DNA from 3 places in the Paenibacillus sp. 01T431 genome. Region 1 is predicted to be linked to each of the others. Evidence: predicted binding sites of a transcription regulator. Region 1 holds the regulator's gene; each other region holds the start of a gene.
The links. The regulator Rex, encoded in region 1, represses fermentation and respiration genes when NADH is low (regulators of the CRP and FNR family bind a similar motif). The targets are predictions, from matches to a motif close to TTGTGAAATATTTCACAA.

Region 1 (5,200 bases):
CTGCTACAGCCACTTGATTATATACAGCCCAGCCTCCGAACAAAACGGAAGCGGAAATTGCAGCAGTAATCACGATTGGTATTACACGTGGTCTCATCATTATGAAAATCCCTCCTGCAATAAATTTATGAACACTCCGTATATCAACACCGCTATACGAAAGTATATCATGAAATTATGCAAGAATCGTCCATCAATAAAAGGAAACGGAGCCTTATGGCCCCGTTTTTGCTGGTAACGTATAAGAATCAATAAATGCACCATCATCAAAACGGTAGAAATCATATCGGTAATGATCAGGCTTTTCACCGTCATTATAATAGATCTCCCACACCGTTTTGTCATCAAGCAGACCCGGCTGAATTCTCTTTATTTCTGCCAATGGCCTCTTGCTGATGAAATCATCTTTGAGTGACTTCTCAGAAATGCCTTCCGTCGTTCTCATGATAACTGGTTGTTGCTTCTCAGTCAGCCATACGTATACATGTTCATCCTGTTGATTAATACCTTCAACGACCCAACTGTTTTTTTGCCATATATGATGATGTACCTTTTCTATCTCGATAAGATCAGCTGCTTTAGTCGCTTGTTCCTTCGCCGCATTAATTGCTGTCCACTCAGGGGACTGAACTTCACGGAAATAGATAAAGGAAACGGTTAGAAGCAGCAAGAGGAATGCTGTAATTAACAACAACCATCGCTTAAGTGTCATAAACGGCTTTCGTTTCCTTGCTGTTGCTCGCATTAAGCTTGCAGCAAGCGATCAAAGCTCGCTTGTGCCTCGTAACGAATTTTCTCCTCATCAAGCCAAGTGCATTCGCCGTTTTTCAATACTTGTCTTCCATCAATCCATACATGCCGCACATCGCGGCCTGAACCTGAGTAGACCAAATGTGATACGATATCCGTCTGAGGGTAGAAATGCGGCTGTTCAATATCAATAGCGATGAAATCTGCCTTCATGCCTACTTTTAGACTACCAAGGCTCTTCTCTTGCCAAATGGATTTTGCCCCATTCACTGTACCAAGCTTCAATGCTTCCAAAGCAGGGATAGCAGTAGGATCTCCAGATACACCTTTATGAAGCAAAGCCGCGAATCGAATTTCCTCAAATAAATCAAGATTGTTGTTGCTTGCCACACTATCTGTTCCAAGCGATACCGTAACACCTGCGCGAATCAAATCAGGAACACGTGCAATGCCGCTAGCAAGCTTAAGATTGCTTACAGGATTATGTGAAACCGCAACTCCTTTAGCAGCAAGCAGCTCGATCTCAGCATCATTCAGATGTACGGCATGCGCAACAAGTGCAGGACGTGAGAAAAAGCCTAAACGATCCAAATGTTCGACCGGACGAAGTCCATAATCACGCACGTTTTGCTCAACTTCCGCTATCGTTTCCGACATATGCGTGTGCAAAGGCAAATCAAAATCATGAGCTGCTTGTACAAAACGTTCAATATATGCTGGTGGACATGTATAAGGCGCGTGTGGAGAAATCATCGTGGTTATGCGTCCATCGGCTTTCCCGTTCCAATCACGGGCAAAAGCAATTGCCTCAGCAAGCTTAGCTTCCTGTACATCTGGTGGACATAGTCCGATAACGCCTCTTGTCAAAACACCGCGGATACCGCTTTGCTCAACCATTTGAGCAACTTGATCCATGCGATCATACATATCAACAAAAGCTGTTGTACCTGATTTCAGCATTTCTACGATCGCTAGAGAACTTCCTGCACGTGTATCTTGATCAACATATTTGCCTTCCATTGGCCACATTTTCTGTTCCAGCCAAACCTGCAAATTCTGATCATCGGAATATCCGCGAAGCAAGCTCATCGCCGCATGTCCGTGAGTATTAATAAGTCCTGGCATAAAAGCCAGCTTGCTGCCGTCTATTTTTTGCACCGTATCAGAAAGCTGTTCAGGAACAGCCGTACCTATATAACTAATCCGATCATCGGATACAACCATATGTCCTCTAAATGATGGATTTTCGTCATCCATCGTTATAAACAAACCATTTTCAATCCAAATCTGACTCATCCTGCGTCTCTCCCTCTTTGGCTAAATAATAGGCTAAGCTAAGCAATTCCCTTGTGAAATCAGCATTATGTATTCGCATTTCATCCGGTACTCGTAGAATAGCAGGGGCAAAATTCAATATTCCTTCTATGCCTGCTTCGACAAATTGATTAGCTACATTTTGTGCTTCAAATGCTGGAACGGTAATGATGCCGATCCGAATATTTTGCTCTGCAACCGTTGCAGCAAGCTCGCTCATCGGCATTACAATCAAATTATTAATGCTCGTTCCAATTTTGCTCGGATGTACATCGAACACGGCGGTAATCTGCATATTATCCTTGGAGTATTTATTGTAATTGCATAAGGCATGACCTAGATTGCCGGCTCCAACCAACGCAACCTTTATCGTCTGATCAACCTTCAAAATTTGACGTATCTTCTCAATTAAATATACAACATCGTAGCCTACGCCCTTCCGTCCAAACTCTCCGAAATAAGCGAGATCTTTACGAATTTGAGCAGGATTTAAATCAAGCTTTGTGCCTAAATCCTGCGAAGAAATGGTCTGAATCTCACGATTAAGCATTTCATTTAGTACTTGCAAATAAACGGGAAGCCTTCTGACGACAGCCTCCGATATTTTCGTTTGCTTCATCGTTTTTCCTCCTCTTCGCTAGACACAGCTTGATTTTCCTGCGGCAATGCTGCATTTTCATCCGTTAACCATTCTCTCATTCGCACGACCATTTGATCCATATGCATCGTTTCGATTTTTGGTCCTGGCAGTGAATATAAGAAGTGTTTACCGTAGTAAGTGTCGATTATTCTAGTATCATATATGATTACGATCCCTTTGTCTTGTGAAGTCCTTACTAGACGCCCAAAGCCTTGTTTAAAGCGAATGACGGCTTGGGGAATCGACAATTTCATAAAAGGATTTTGTTTCTGCCGCTGCAGCATCTCAGCTTTTGCTTCCACTAAGGGATGGTTAGGCGGTTGGAATGGCAAACGAACGATGGCAAGGCAAATCAGAGCTTCTCCGGGTATATCTACACCTTCCCAGAAGCTGCTCGTGCCAAGTAAAACGGACTCTGGCGTTTGACGGAAACGTCTTGTAAGCTTCGTGCGATTGCCGCTGTCTATTCCTTGTCCTAGTACTTGAATTCCTGCAACGCTTAAAAGCTCTTTAAGCGGCTCGTAGACCTGCCTCAGCATGCGATAGGACGTGAACAGCACTAGCATTCTGCCCTTCGTTTCCTTTGCAGCATCAGAAAGCGATTTTACAAGCATATCCAAATAGGTGTCATCTACAGCTGCTCCCTTGAGTACTGGGAAGTTGCGTGGAATGACAACTAATGCCTGCTCCCGGTAATTAAACGGAGAAGGCAATTGAACGGTTTTAAGCCTGCCCTGCTGTTCATATCCAGTTAACCCAAGCTGCTCCTCCGCGTATTGAAAAGATTTTTGCACAGATAACGTTGCAGAGGTTAATACGATACTTTCTTTGACATCAAAAAAATATTTTTGCAGCTGAGCGCTTACATCTACTGGCACACCGTATAGCTGCACAGATCTGTAGCGGTATACGCTGCTTGCTTCAATCCAAAACACAGAGTCCGCAAGCTCTAAGGTGATAAACGTTCTAAGCTCATCCTTAAGTCGAGACAAATCACGTACCGCGCCATTTAAATCCGTTATTATCGCTTGAACACCGGAATCGTCAACACGGTCTTTAATATCGGTAACCATTTTATCGACGGTTCGAATGACTCGGTTGAGTTCAGTGTGGATATTTCCTTCAACCGTAACACCGTCCTCCCAGCCTGCTGGAAGCTCGTTTTTCTTAAGGCGGCATACCGACTGACCATTCTCAGTTGGTCCATCCGATGAAGTTGAAGTAAAGCTATAAAACATTTCAAACAGCTTATCCCAGTGCTCCTTAATTTCTTGGAAAATAGGAATAACGGTATCAATCGTCTCTAACCAGGAAGCTTGATGTGCGTCATCCTCATACATAAGCTTCTGGCGAAGCCCAGGCAATAATCCAGAGCGCGCATCTTTATAAAGCCGAAGAACAGCCTGCGTCAAAGAGAAGTAGTTAATTTGCATACCTAGATGCTTGCCTGCAACCTCTTCCACATGATGTGCTTCATCAATAATGAGATGAGTATAGGAAGGCAATAAACGATGATCTGCTTGAACATCCGTAAATAACATTGAATGATTCGTTATCGTAACATCAGCAATGTTTGCTTCATGCTTCGCGCGATGATAAAAACATCTTTTGAACCAAGGACAAGCTCGATTTAGGCATGAATCCGTATCGCTCGCTACCGTAGACCAAAACTCAGCACCCTTGTTGCCGAAGTTAAGCTCTTCCTGATCGCCAGTTTCCGTTTCTCCAAGCCATACGACCATTTGAGCAGCTGTAACCGTATCCTCAATCGGCGATACAAGATCTTTTGTGTTGATTTTACCTTCAAATTTGCGCAAGCATAAATAATTCCCTCTGCCTTTAAAGATCGAAGCTCTAAACTCAAATGGCAGTATTTCTTCAAGCAATGGCAAATCGCGTTGACGAAGCTGCTCCTGCAAATTGATTGTATGCGTACTAACGACAACTTTTTTGCCGTTCTGAATGCCATAATAAAGCGCAGGAATTAAATAACCAAGCGACTTCCCTGTTCCTGTCCCTGCTTCTATAAGTAAATGCTGATTCTGATTTAGAGCGCTGTACACCTCTTGAAACATGGCTACCTGCGCTTCTCTTTCCTCATAATTCTCAAATTTCTGTTCGAAGCGTTGTCTTACATCAGCTAAATAATTGTCAAATGAAACATCTGTTAATGGCAGCACACTTGTGCCGCCTGAACGCGGAGGCTGTTCATCGCTCCATTCGCGAACCTTCAATGCAAATTGATTAAAATAGTCATATTCATTCGATTCGAATACAGTACTATATTCCATCTGCTGCCCAGTATGCTTAATAAACCAGCTCAAATCGCTGCCGTCATCTACAAGCGTGGAAAGCCGCTGCAAAGTAAGCAGCGGCAATTTGCGAAGCTTTTTTACCGTTTCAATTAGCAATAGCGCAGTTGCATTTGCATCGCTGTCCGCGCGGTGATGTTGATCATGTGGTATTCCAAAGAGCTCAGAAACAGCTCCAAGCTGA
Region 2 (5,200 bases), on a different contig from region 1:
TGCTTCGTCCACTTGCGCTAACGATTCTGTCTCTACTTCAATCTTCATTGTGTGTGGAATTTTACTGCGCGCAGCTTCAACCGCAGCACGAATGCCGCCAGAGCCTTTAATATGGTTATCTTTAATCATAACTGCATCGTATAAACCAAATCGGTGGTTAGCGCCGCCCCCCACACGCACTGCATACTTCTCCAGCATCCGATGGCCTGGGGTTGTCTTGCGAGTATCGACAAGCCGAACCGGCAATCCTTCAAGCGCATCGATGAAAGAACGTGTCTTAGTCGCAATGCCAGACAGCCGTTGCATTAAGTTAAGCGCAAGTCGCTCTCCGGTTAATAGGCTATGCGTACTGCCCTCTACGGTGGCGATAATCGTACCCTTGTTTACATACTCGCCATCCTGTACTTTGGAATCAAAGACAAGTGACGAATCAACAACCTCAAATACGAGCTTCGCAATCGGAAGCCCTGCAATTATACCGCTTTCCTTCACATGAATAACGGCTTTGGAACGCGAGTCCCTTGGAATCGTCGTTTCGGTCGTAATATCCCCACTGCCTATATCCTCTGCAAGCCATCCGCGAATTTGCTCACGCACTGCCGCATTATAACCGCCTGCCATCCATTCAAACATCCTCTATTCGCTCCTCCGTCAATCCATATAGACGGTGTAACACCGTATGCTTTCTCCACATTGCATCATCGCGTACCGGGAAATCCTCACGGAAATGCGCTCCACGGCTTTCCTCCCGAGAGAGTGCAGCTTCCGTAGTCAGCAGGGCACAGGTGAGCAGATTAGCAAATTCGTATTCCTCACGCCCCGTCAGAACGGATTGATAGATAGGCAACTGCCGTTTCAATTCCTCAAGACCCTTCATAAGACCACTTGCATCGCGGCGCAAGCCAGCGTAACGGACCATAATCTTTTGCAGCTTAAGCCGTCTTTCTACGACAGCTTGGATTGATGTACTGCTCCGTTCTATCTCATTACTAATATTAGGCTGAATCGTAAGACTCGGAAGCTCATCGATTCGTTTTACAATTCTTCTGCCAAATACAATGGCCTCGGATAGCGAATTGCTCGCTAATCGATTAGCGCCGTGTACACCTGTTGAGGATACTTCGCCGCAAGCGAATAAACGCTTTATATTCGTTTCCCCATTTAGGTCGGTTTTCACTCCGCCCATCATATAATGCATAGCTGGCGCAACCGGAATCCAGTCCGACGTCAAATCGAGGCCGTATTTTAAGCAATATTCATATATAGTAGGAAAACGGTGCTTTACCATTTCCGGTGATTCATGTGTAATATCAATATAAACGAAGGTCGATTTCGTCTCTTCCATTTCACTGACGATGGCTCTCGCCACAACATCACGCGGTGCCAGCTCCAGCTGCTCATGGTAGCGTTCCATGAAGCGCTCTCCTTTAATATTACGAAGATACGCCCCTTCGCCGCGCACAGCCTCTGATATCAAAAACCTTGGCGCGCCTGGATAACATAGAGAGGTAGGGTGGAACTGAATAAACTCGACATCCTGTATGTATGCCCCTGCTCGATAAGCCATCGCAATGCCGTCTCCTGTGGCAACCTCAGGATTTGTCGTGTAACGGTACAACTGGCCAGCCCCGCCTGAGCTTAAAATGACGGCTTTGCCTCTTACAAACAACCGCGCACCGCTTGGCTTCTGTACAATGACACCACAGCATTCGCCGTCCTGTGTAACCAAATCAATAACAAAATGGTCGTCCCAAACTTCGATCTTAGGATTGGCAATAGCCGTTTCGGACAATGCTCGTACGATCTCGAAACCAGTAGCATCCCCGTTAGCATGCAAAATACGCCGCTGGCTATGCGCTCCTTCCTTCGTAAGCGCAAACTCGCCATTCTCCAGATCGAATTGCGTCCCCATCTTTATTAAGCTGCGAACACCTTTGGGTCCCTCATGAACGAGTACATCAACCGCTTCATTAGAACATAAGCCTGCACCCGCTACGAGTGTATCTTGTCTATGGTAAGCCGGCGAATCCTCATCCGAAATAACCGCAGCGATACCGCCCTGCGCATAACGCGTATTGCTGTCGAGCAGCGATTTTTTCGTAATCATGAGGACAGAATTGTTTTCACTTGCTCGTATAGCGGTAAAAAGACCGGCAATGCCGGCCCCAATTACAATCACATCTTTTTCTATAACAGGCAGCTCACTTAACTGCACATCGACTAAATATCTAGGAATCATCATTGGCTCCTCCAAGCGTAGAAGCAGCGCATACTACTTCACGAGTAGCATGCGCTCCAAGGATAAACGGGCTTGATCTGCAACATGTGGCGGTACGTAGATTTGAGGCTGCATCGTTTCCAAGCATTTCACTAGTTTCTTCAAATTATTTACTTTCATGTTAGGGCACACCAAATATTTAGATGCAAAATGAAAAGTTTTACCTGGGCTGTCTAAACGAAGCTGATAGCCAGTGCCATCTTCTGTTCCCACGATAAATTCTTGGCAATCTGATTCTTTACAATATTTAATAATAGCGGTTGTACTGCCTACAAAGTCGCCTAGCTCAACGACTTCAGGACGACATTCCGGATGCACAACGAATTGCGCATTAGGATATTTCGCTTTCATTTCTTCTACGTCTTTAACCGTCAGCATATCGTGCGTATTGCAGTAACCTTCCCAGATAATCATTTTCTTATCGGTATTCTGCTGCACATAGTGGCCTAGGTTCTTATCTGGTACCCAGATGATCTCGTCGCCTTCAACCGAATTGACAACTTTAACCGCATTTGCCGATGTGCAGCAAATATCAGTCTCCGCTTTGATCTCAGCAGACGAGTTAATGTAAGTAACGACCTTTGCATTCGGGTGCTGCGCTTTCAGCTTACGCAAGCCATCAACACTTACCATGTCGGCCATCGGACAGCCCGCACGCTCGTCGGGAATGATAACGGTTTTATTAGGAGCCAAAATTTTTGCGCTCTCACCCATAAAGTGAACGCCGCAAAAAACAATAACTTCAGCATCCGTTTGTGCAGCCTTCTGCGCAAGCAGGAAGGAATCTCCACGGAAATCAGCTACCTCTTGAATTTCATCACGTTGATAATAATGAGCTAAAATGATAGCATTCCGTTCTTTCTTCAACTGTAACAACCGTTCACGCAGCTCTCGGTTTTGCTCCGCCTTGCGTTCCAGTGCCAGTGCTTCCACAGTAGATCCTCTCCTCTTATGAGGGATGGGCGATAACCCATTCCGTTATACGGCAAGCTGAACTTTGTGAATTGATGCACAAACTTAGAAAGTCGCTTACCTATAGTTTAAACCAAAAGGGATAAATTCATTTGATTAAGTTTTAATTTACACGCGGTAGATGCTACTGTCAATGCGTTAAAGGCCTTTTTAAGGCAGCAATTTAAAATAAATTATTTTGATCGCTGTATCTCACTCACATTCTTCGTAAATGAACCTTTTTTACTATATAATCGCGACCTCCGTCATCACTTGTATTAGCAACGAAATAAAAAAAGTCTCTCTCCGCGATGGAGAGAGACCATATTGAATTATCTTTTTGCTGGATCGTAAGGTTGACCAAGTGCTGAGGGCGCATTTGAACGACCAACAGCTCCTGCCAAAACGATCAATGTCAAAACGTACGGCAGCATGTAGAAAAATTCAACTGGAATATGCTGCGAGAATTCAAAGCGCTGTGCAAAGCTTCTAAGCGCCTGAGCTAGACCGAAGAACATTGCTGCTCCTACAACGCCAAGCGGATTCCATTTGCCGAAAATCAGTGCTGCGAGCGCAATAAATCCTTGCCCAGAAATCGTATTATGCGCAAAGCTGCTAGTCGTCGTCAACGTAATTGTCGCACCGCCAAGGCCTGCAAGCGCGCCGCTGAGCAATACGCCGATATAACGGTATTTCGTTACGCTAATACCAACGGTATCCGCAGAGCTCGGATGTTCGCCCACCGCACGCAGACGCAAGCCAAATGGCGTATGGAACAAGACGAAATAACTGATTACTGCGATAGCTAGGACAATATACGTCGTCGGATACGCGGTGAAAATAGCTTTCCCGAGCAACGGAATATCAGATAAATAAGGTATTTTCACTTTGTGGAACACATTAGCCAAAAGCGGCGTTTGACCTGATCCATCATAAATGCTTTTGGTTAGGTAAAGCGCTAAGCCAAGCGATAGAATGTTAATAACGACACCGACGACGGTTTGATCCGCACGGAACGTGATCGTTGATATCGCATGCAATAAAGCAAATAACGTACCATAAATAGCTGCAGCTATAAATCCAATCCACGGTGAAGCACTGCCTAACCCAGCTTGTATCGCATACTCCGTTGCAACTGCCGCGGCGAACGCCCCTGAAACCATCAAGCCCTCTAGTCCGATGTTCACAACACCTGAGCGCTCTGAGTACATACCGCCAAGCGCTGTAAAAATGAGTGCGGTGGAGAACACGAGCGTTGTATTAATAAGTTGTCCAATGATGTCTAGCACGTTCATCCTACACCGCCTCCTTCCGCTTGCTTGCACGTTTATTTAGAAAAGGCTTTAAGAACCACTTCACCAATCCATGCGAAGCAACGAAGAAAATAACGGCGCCGATTACGATACGCACGACCTCAGGAGGAACACCCGCACCAAAGCTCATGCCTGCTGAACCGTAGCTGAGTCCACCGAATAAGATTGCACCAAGGAATACACCAATCGGCGTATTGCCGCCAAGGAGCGCTACCGCAATACCATCAAACCCATAGCCCGGAGAAGCGGCCATAACGGTCTGGTTGCCGAACACGCCTAAAATTTCAAACACGCCGCCCAGACCAGCGAATACGCCGCTTATAAACATCGACTTAACCATCGTTACGTTAACGTTCATACCCGCATATAACGCTGCATCCGGATTATGTCCAACAGCACGAAGCTCATAGCCTTGTTTCGTACGCCATAACACGAAATAAAATACAACGATACAAATGAGCGCAACGATCGTACCCCAGTGCATACGAGCGTTGTCTGTCAATTTAATAAGCCAATCAATTTTCACCATAGCTGATTCATGAACCGGCATCGACTTCTGCTGGCCTTTCTCAACAAGAAACTTCGCAATGATAAAATTGGAGAGGAACAATGCGATCCAATTCAGCATGATGGATGAAATAACTTCATTTACTCCACG
Region 3 (5,200 bases), on a different contig from region 1:
TAACGATTCCAACCGAGTCATTCAAAATGGCGGTAGCTATCATAACCATTGGTCCTATCGTACTGCTTTACCCGTTCCTGCAGCGCTTTATTATCAAGGGTCTTATCGTTGGAGCAGTCAAAGGATAGATATGTCGCCTTAGGGCCATATATAATTAAAGATTCAGAGAGGGGTTAATCAAGATGAACAACAGGAAGATGCGCTTTATTCCGGCAAGCTTGGTTATTGTTATGATGCTCGTTCTTATGATGGCTTGCAGTAATGCGGGAGACAAAGCGGGTTCAAACGGCAACGCCAGTGGAAACGAAGGGGATAATGCTGAAGTATTACCGCTGAAATACGTGATTCCGGGTACAGCCAAACCTCATACCGATGATGTTGTCCAAAAAGTAAATGAAAAGCTGAAGGCTGACGGTGTTAACGTTAAGCTGGAAATAAATTTTATCCCTTGGGATGCTTGGGATCAGAAAACCAACCTAATGCTGAGCACAGGTGACGAGTTTGACATGCTGCATGTTATGGAGAACAGCTCCGTGCCTACTGGCTCCTATGTTGGGCGAGGCGCGCTTCAGCCGCTGGATGAGCTCATTGACAAGTATGGTCCAGAGCTGAAAAAAATCATTCCTGACTACGCATGGGATGCCGCAAAGATCGATGGTAAAATCTATTCCGTTCCGGCTGTATGGCGCTATGAGACCTCAGGCAGCGGTGAGATGGGCACGCTTGGCTTCCGCCAAGATTTGCTCGATAAAGTAGGCATGCCTTTCCCAAAAACGTCGGACGAGCTTATCGCAACGGCTGAGAAGATGCAGCAAGCTTCCGACAAGAAATTATATATTCAAACGGAAACGGATGTTACGCCAGTATTTTTACACCGTACGTACGATTCATGGCCATTTTTTGTAGATTACCGCGAACAAATCATTAAGGTCGATCAAGCGGGCAATATAAGCTCGTGGCTCGAGAGTGAAGAATTCAAAAAGGATGCAGAGTTTTTCCGCCAGCTGTATGAGAAAAAGCTGATTAACCCTGATATTTTGACGTATAAGAAGGAAGAGCGCGACAAAGCTATGACACTGGGCGATTTTATTTACAGCACGAACGGCGCTTTGTACTCTTCGATCGCAATTGCAAGAAATAATCCAGAAGCAAAAGTAGGTGAGGGTTATTTGGCAGAAGAGAAACCGCTGCTTCAATACTTGGCATTCGGAAATACTAATGCAGTTCCAATTACATCGAAGCACCCAGAAGCAGCTATTATGTTCTTGAACTGGCTGTACAGCAATAAGGATAATCACAACCTATTCCTATATGGGGAAGAAGGCACGCACTACAAAGCGGTAGGCGAGCGTACGGCAGAATTTATTCGTGACGCGAATGATGAATCGTATTATTTTGATTCATGGATGATCGGCAACATTAACTACATGTTGTTTGATGTGAAGACGCCGGAAGATTATTTGAAAATGCAAACGACAGAGCCATCGAATCCAGTTGAATTCTCACCTGTTCTTGGTTTCCGCCTAAATACGGAGCCGATTGCTGTTGAATATGCGAATGTGCTATCCGAAGTGAAATCGAAGATCATTCCAATTAAAATGGGCGTGGTATCCTACGATAAATACTTCCCGGCAGCTCTTCAAAGCTTAAAGGCTGCTGGATTAGACAAGGTTGTCGCTGAATATCAGAAGCAATTTAAAGAATGGCAGGCATTGCAGAAGTAAGATTAGCTGATGGGTAAAACAAAAAGAAGGAGGGCAGCTGCCCTCCTTCTTTTTGTTTGTGTATATTAGTAAGCTAGTGCGAACAAACCGTGAATATGTGACAGGTAACGAACGTTACTTGCTTCCTTCATAAGGGAAGCAGGCAAGCCCTTAAGCTGTGTCGCGTTGCCGCCGATTGTGCCCACGCCATCTTTACGGCCAAGGCTGCCCAGTGTTCCGGAGAATACAGGTACAAACTTATCCATAACGCCGCCTTTGATTTGAACCGCTAGGTTGTAGCCTACCGTTTCGCCCATTTGCCAAGCAAGCTGAGCTGTTGGAGGGTAAGGACGTTCGCTGCCTTCTGGGAATACAACTGCGCAGTCGCCAGCAAGGAATACATCAGCGTGTGAAGTTGATTGAAGCGTTGGTGTAACAAGTGAACGACCACGGTCTTCTGCAAGACCGCTGCTGCCGACAACTGGATTACCTTTAACGCCGCCAGTCCAAATGATTGTGCTGGATTCAATCGTACGACCGTCTTTAAGCGATACGGAGCTTTTTGTAGCTTCTGTAATCGCTACGCTAGTGATGAAGTTAACGCCACGTTTCTCAAGGCTTGTTACAGCGCGATCGATCAATACTTTCGGGAAGATTGGCAGAACGGCAGGGCCGGCTTCTACGCAATACAGCGAAATATCATTGAAGTCGATGCCTTTGCTGCGGCAAATCTCAGGAAGTCTGTCAGCGAATTCGCCAACAAGCTCAACGCCAGTCAAGCCGCCGCCGCCAACAACGATTGTTGCGTCAGCTTTGTTGCCTGATTTTTTGTAAGCGTCAAGACGATCTTCAACATGCTTGCGGATTTTGTTAGCATCAGCAACGGATTTAAGAACAAGGCTGTTCTCTTCCAATCCTGGAATGCCGAAGTAGTTTGTTTCACTTCCAAGTGCTACAACAAGAGTGTCGTACTTTTGCACTTGTCCGCTTTCAAGAACCACTTGCTTCTCGTTAGGTTTAATTTCTTTAACCGAGTCAACGATGATGTTAACTTGTTTGTCGCCTAGAAGCTTGCTAAGCGGTAGAGCAACTGCTTGCTCAGCAATTGTGTCACCAGCAAGTCTGTGCAGCTCAGTAATGATTTGGTGAGTTGGAAAACGGTTTACGATTGTGATGCTAGCTTCTGCTGCAGTCAAATGTTTGCGTGCTGTTAGAGCAGTAAGAAGACCGCCATAACCGCCACCAAGAATTAGTATTTGCTTCGACATGTTCATCCTCCGTTCGTTCTATACGTATTCGGTGTATTATACTTTATCGTTTTTGCGTTCAGACAAAACACTTAGGAAAGCTTGCGCGAAACGAAGCGTTTTTTGAACTTCCGGATCTTTAAGCATTTTCAACATAGCGAATAGGCCAACAGAAGAGTTAGCCGCTTCTTGCGAGCGCTCGCCAGCTTCAATAGCTGCTGTTGCGATACCTTTTGCTTTCTCTTGAACCGGTTTAACGAATTCACCGATACCTTGAGCGAAATCGTTGATCAACACTTTGTCTGTAGCGATGTTTTGTGCAAAATCATAAGCTTTGGTCATTAGAGTAACCATTTCAGCTAATTTAGGCAGGCTGTCCACGAGTACAGTTAGAGACTCTTGAACCTCCGGCTTCATCAATTGATCAAGTACATCCAACGTTTGTTTTTCTTCGACGAGGCTAGCTGCAACCTCTTGTCCAGCAGATGGTTGTGACATAATAGAATGTCCTCCTTTACGTAAATTTGAAAGTAAGTTGTAGTCTCAATTGTGTCAGCCGCTAAAGATAAGATGCATCCTGAAAGATTGTTACACTTTTCACATAGTTACTCGAAAAATGTTTATGCAGACGTAACAGTCTTATTTCTGCGTGAGGCAGAAGGATGTGAATGCGCGTATGACGTAATCGGATTAAACCCTTTGTTTCTATTCTACATCGTTTTCACCAAAAGTTAAAAAGAAATTTATTGCTTTCGGTAAAAAGATTTGGAATATTGCTGACATGAAGCGCAATTCAGTTATGATAATAAAAAACAATGATTAAAAACATACATAAAGGAGTTCTAATATGCAGCCCTATACGCAAAGAGTTGTATCCATCATTAAGGCGATTCCGGAAGGCACCGTAATGACGTATGGTCAAGTCGCAGAACTGGCTGGCAATCGCAGGGGGGCAAGGCAGGTTGTCCGAGTTCTGCATTCGATGAGCGGCATTTATAATCTTCCCTGGCACAGAGTTGTTAATGCAAAAGGGGAGATATCGATTCAAGAGGAGGAAGCTCGTTACATGCAGATCTTTTATTTAAAAGAGGAAGGTGTTGCAGCGAGCGAGGACGGTCGAATTGATTTGGAAAAATACCGCTACAATCCGGAAAGAGAAGAAGAAAGATGACCTTGCCCGGATGAAAATTATGCTTCTTCGCGGTTAAGCGGCTGCGATTAACTTTTTCTAATGAGGCCCCATTTGAAACCCCGTATCCGAACCTTTATTATGGTATAGACCATTCGGAAGGGAGAGAAAGAACATGACAACAGAAATTACACCGGGAAACGTTAGAAACTTCACAGTTTCCACCGAAATCTTTTATAACCAAAGCTTGGATATTTATTCGCAAATGATTTATATCGTACTCAGCTCAAGCACGGCGGATTCCGCATCGCTCACCTTAGACGAGGTTGCCAAAAAAGGCCGTATGACGACAAAACTTGCAATAAAAGCGATGCAAGCCTTAGTTGACGAGCAGCTAATCCCACATAAATTGTTCCGTAAAATGATCGGTGAATTCCAGGATGATCGCTTATCTTGGGCAGCCAAAGGGCTGCTCACGTATTGCAAGGAGCATAAAAACATTACATTGCCTGAACTCTTAGCACTATCAGATCAATCTGGCGAGGATGAGGTCAGCATTCGGAAGGCATTGATGGAACTGGAGAGAAACGGTTATTTAGAGGAATTTACGGAATTGAACAAATTGATGCACGGATAATCGAAAGAATATGGAAAAAAGCCATCAACGTCCTCAGCAAACGGAAGCAGCGTTGTTGGGCAAATATAAGCTAAGTAGATGAAATATTTCCTTCTATTTTGAAAGAAGCAGGACCTTCACAGCTGTTGCGCTGTATAGGTCCTGCTTCTTTTTTTGTTTATTGGCGGTCAATTATACAGCACTATTCTTTCGTTAATTTCTCTAGTATAGCGTCGCCTTTTGTTCCAACCATTACATACGCGAAGCGGGCATTTTGCTCCGTTTCCAGCCCAGTGCCTTCGGGTACAAAATAAGATTCTATGCCGTACTGGATGTTTCTCCAGCCGCTAGTGGAACCGTTAATAATGATTTCCTTGTCAGCTAAAGGCTCACCTTTTTTATATAAACGATCCAAGTTGTATACGCCGCCGGCACCTTGTTGAAGCACGACCTTAATTCGGCTGTTGCTTGGACGTCTTTCCAGTTCCTGAGTGATGTGATCTGG

Region 2: nadA (quinolinate synthase NadA) is a predicted target of Rex. The motif match lies at 3,276-3,293, and genes of this name have one in related genera.
Region 3: AC1DM9_RS16195 (DUF1641 domain-containing protein) is a predicted target of Rex. The motif match lies at 3,536-3,553, and genes of this name have one in related genera.

What each region holds. Positions count from the first base shown of each region.
Region 1 is NZ_JBFTPT010000004.1:121,128-126,327, reverse strand. It holds gene AC1DM9_RS08295 (hypothetical protein) at 1-100, opposite strand, end outside; gene AC1DM9_RS08290 (cell wall elongation regulator TseB-like domain-containing protein) at 215-745, opposite strand; gene AC1DM9_RS08285 (amidohydrolase) at 745-2,046, opposite strand; gene AC1DM9_RS08280 (redox-sensing transcriptional repressor Rex) at 2,027-2,683, opposite strand; gene dinG (ATP-dependent DNA helicase DinG) at 2,680-5,200, opposite strand, start outside.
Region 2 is NZ_JBFTPT010000025.1:13,814-19,013, forward strand. It holds gene nadC (carboxylating nicotinate-nucleotide diphosphorylase) at 1-633, opposite strand, end outside; gene nadB (L-aspartate oxidase) at 626-2,239, opposite strand; gene nadA (quinolinate synthase NadA) at 2,273-3,211, opposite strand; gene AC1DM9_RS30610 (ABC transporter permease) at 3,562-4,524, opposite strand; gene AC1DM9_RS30615 (ABC transporter permease) at 4,526-5,200, opposite strand, start outside.
Region 3 is NZ_JBFTPT010000008.1:88,322-93,521, reverse strand. It holds gene AC1DM9_RS16210 (carbohydrate ABC transporter permease) at 1-128, shown strand, start outside; gene AC1DM9_RS16205 (extracellular solute-binding protein) at 183-1,724, shown strand; gene AC1DM9_RS16200 (NAD(P)/FAD-dependent oxidoreductase) at 1,790-2,971, opposite strand; gene AC1DM9_RS16195 (DUF1641 domain-containing protein) at 3,008-3,448, opposite strand; gene AC1DM9_RS16190 (MGMT family protein) at 3,798-4,121, shown strand; gene AC1DM9_RS16185 (hypothetical protein) at 4,255-4,716, shown strand; gene AC1DM9_RS16180 (GDYXXLXY domain-containing protein) at 4,898-5,200, opposite strand, start outside.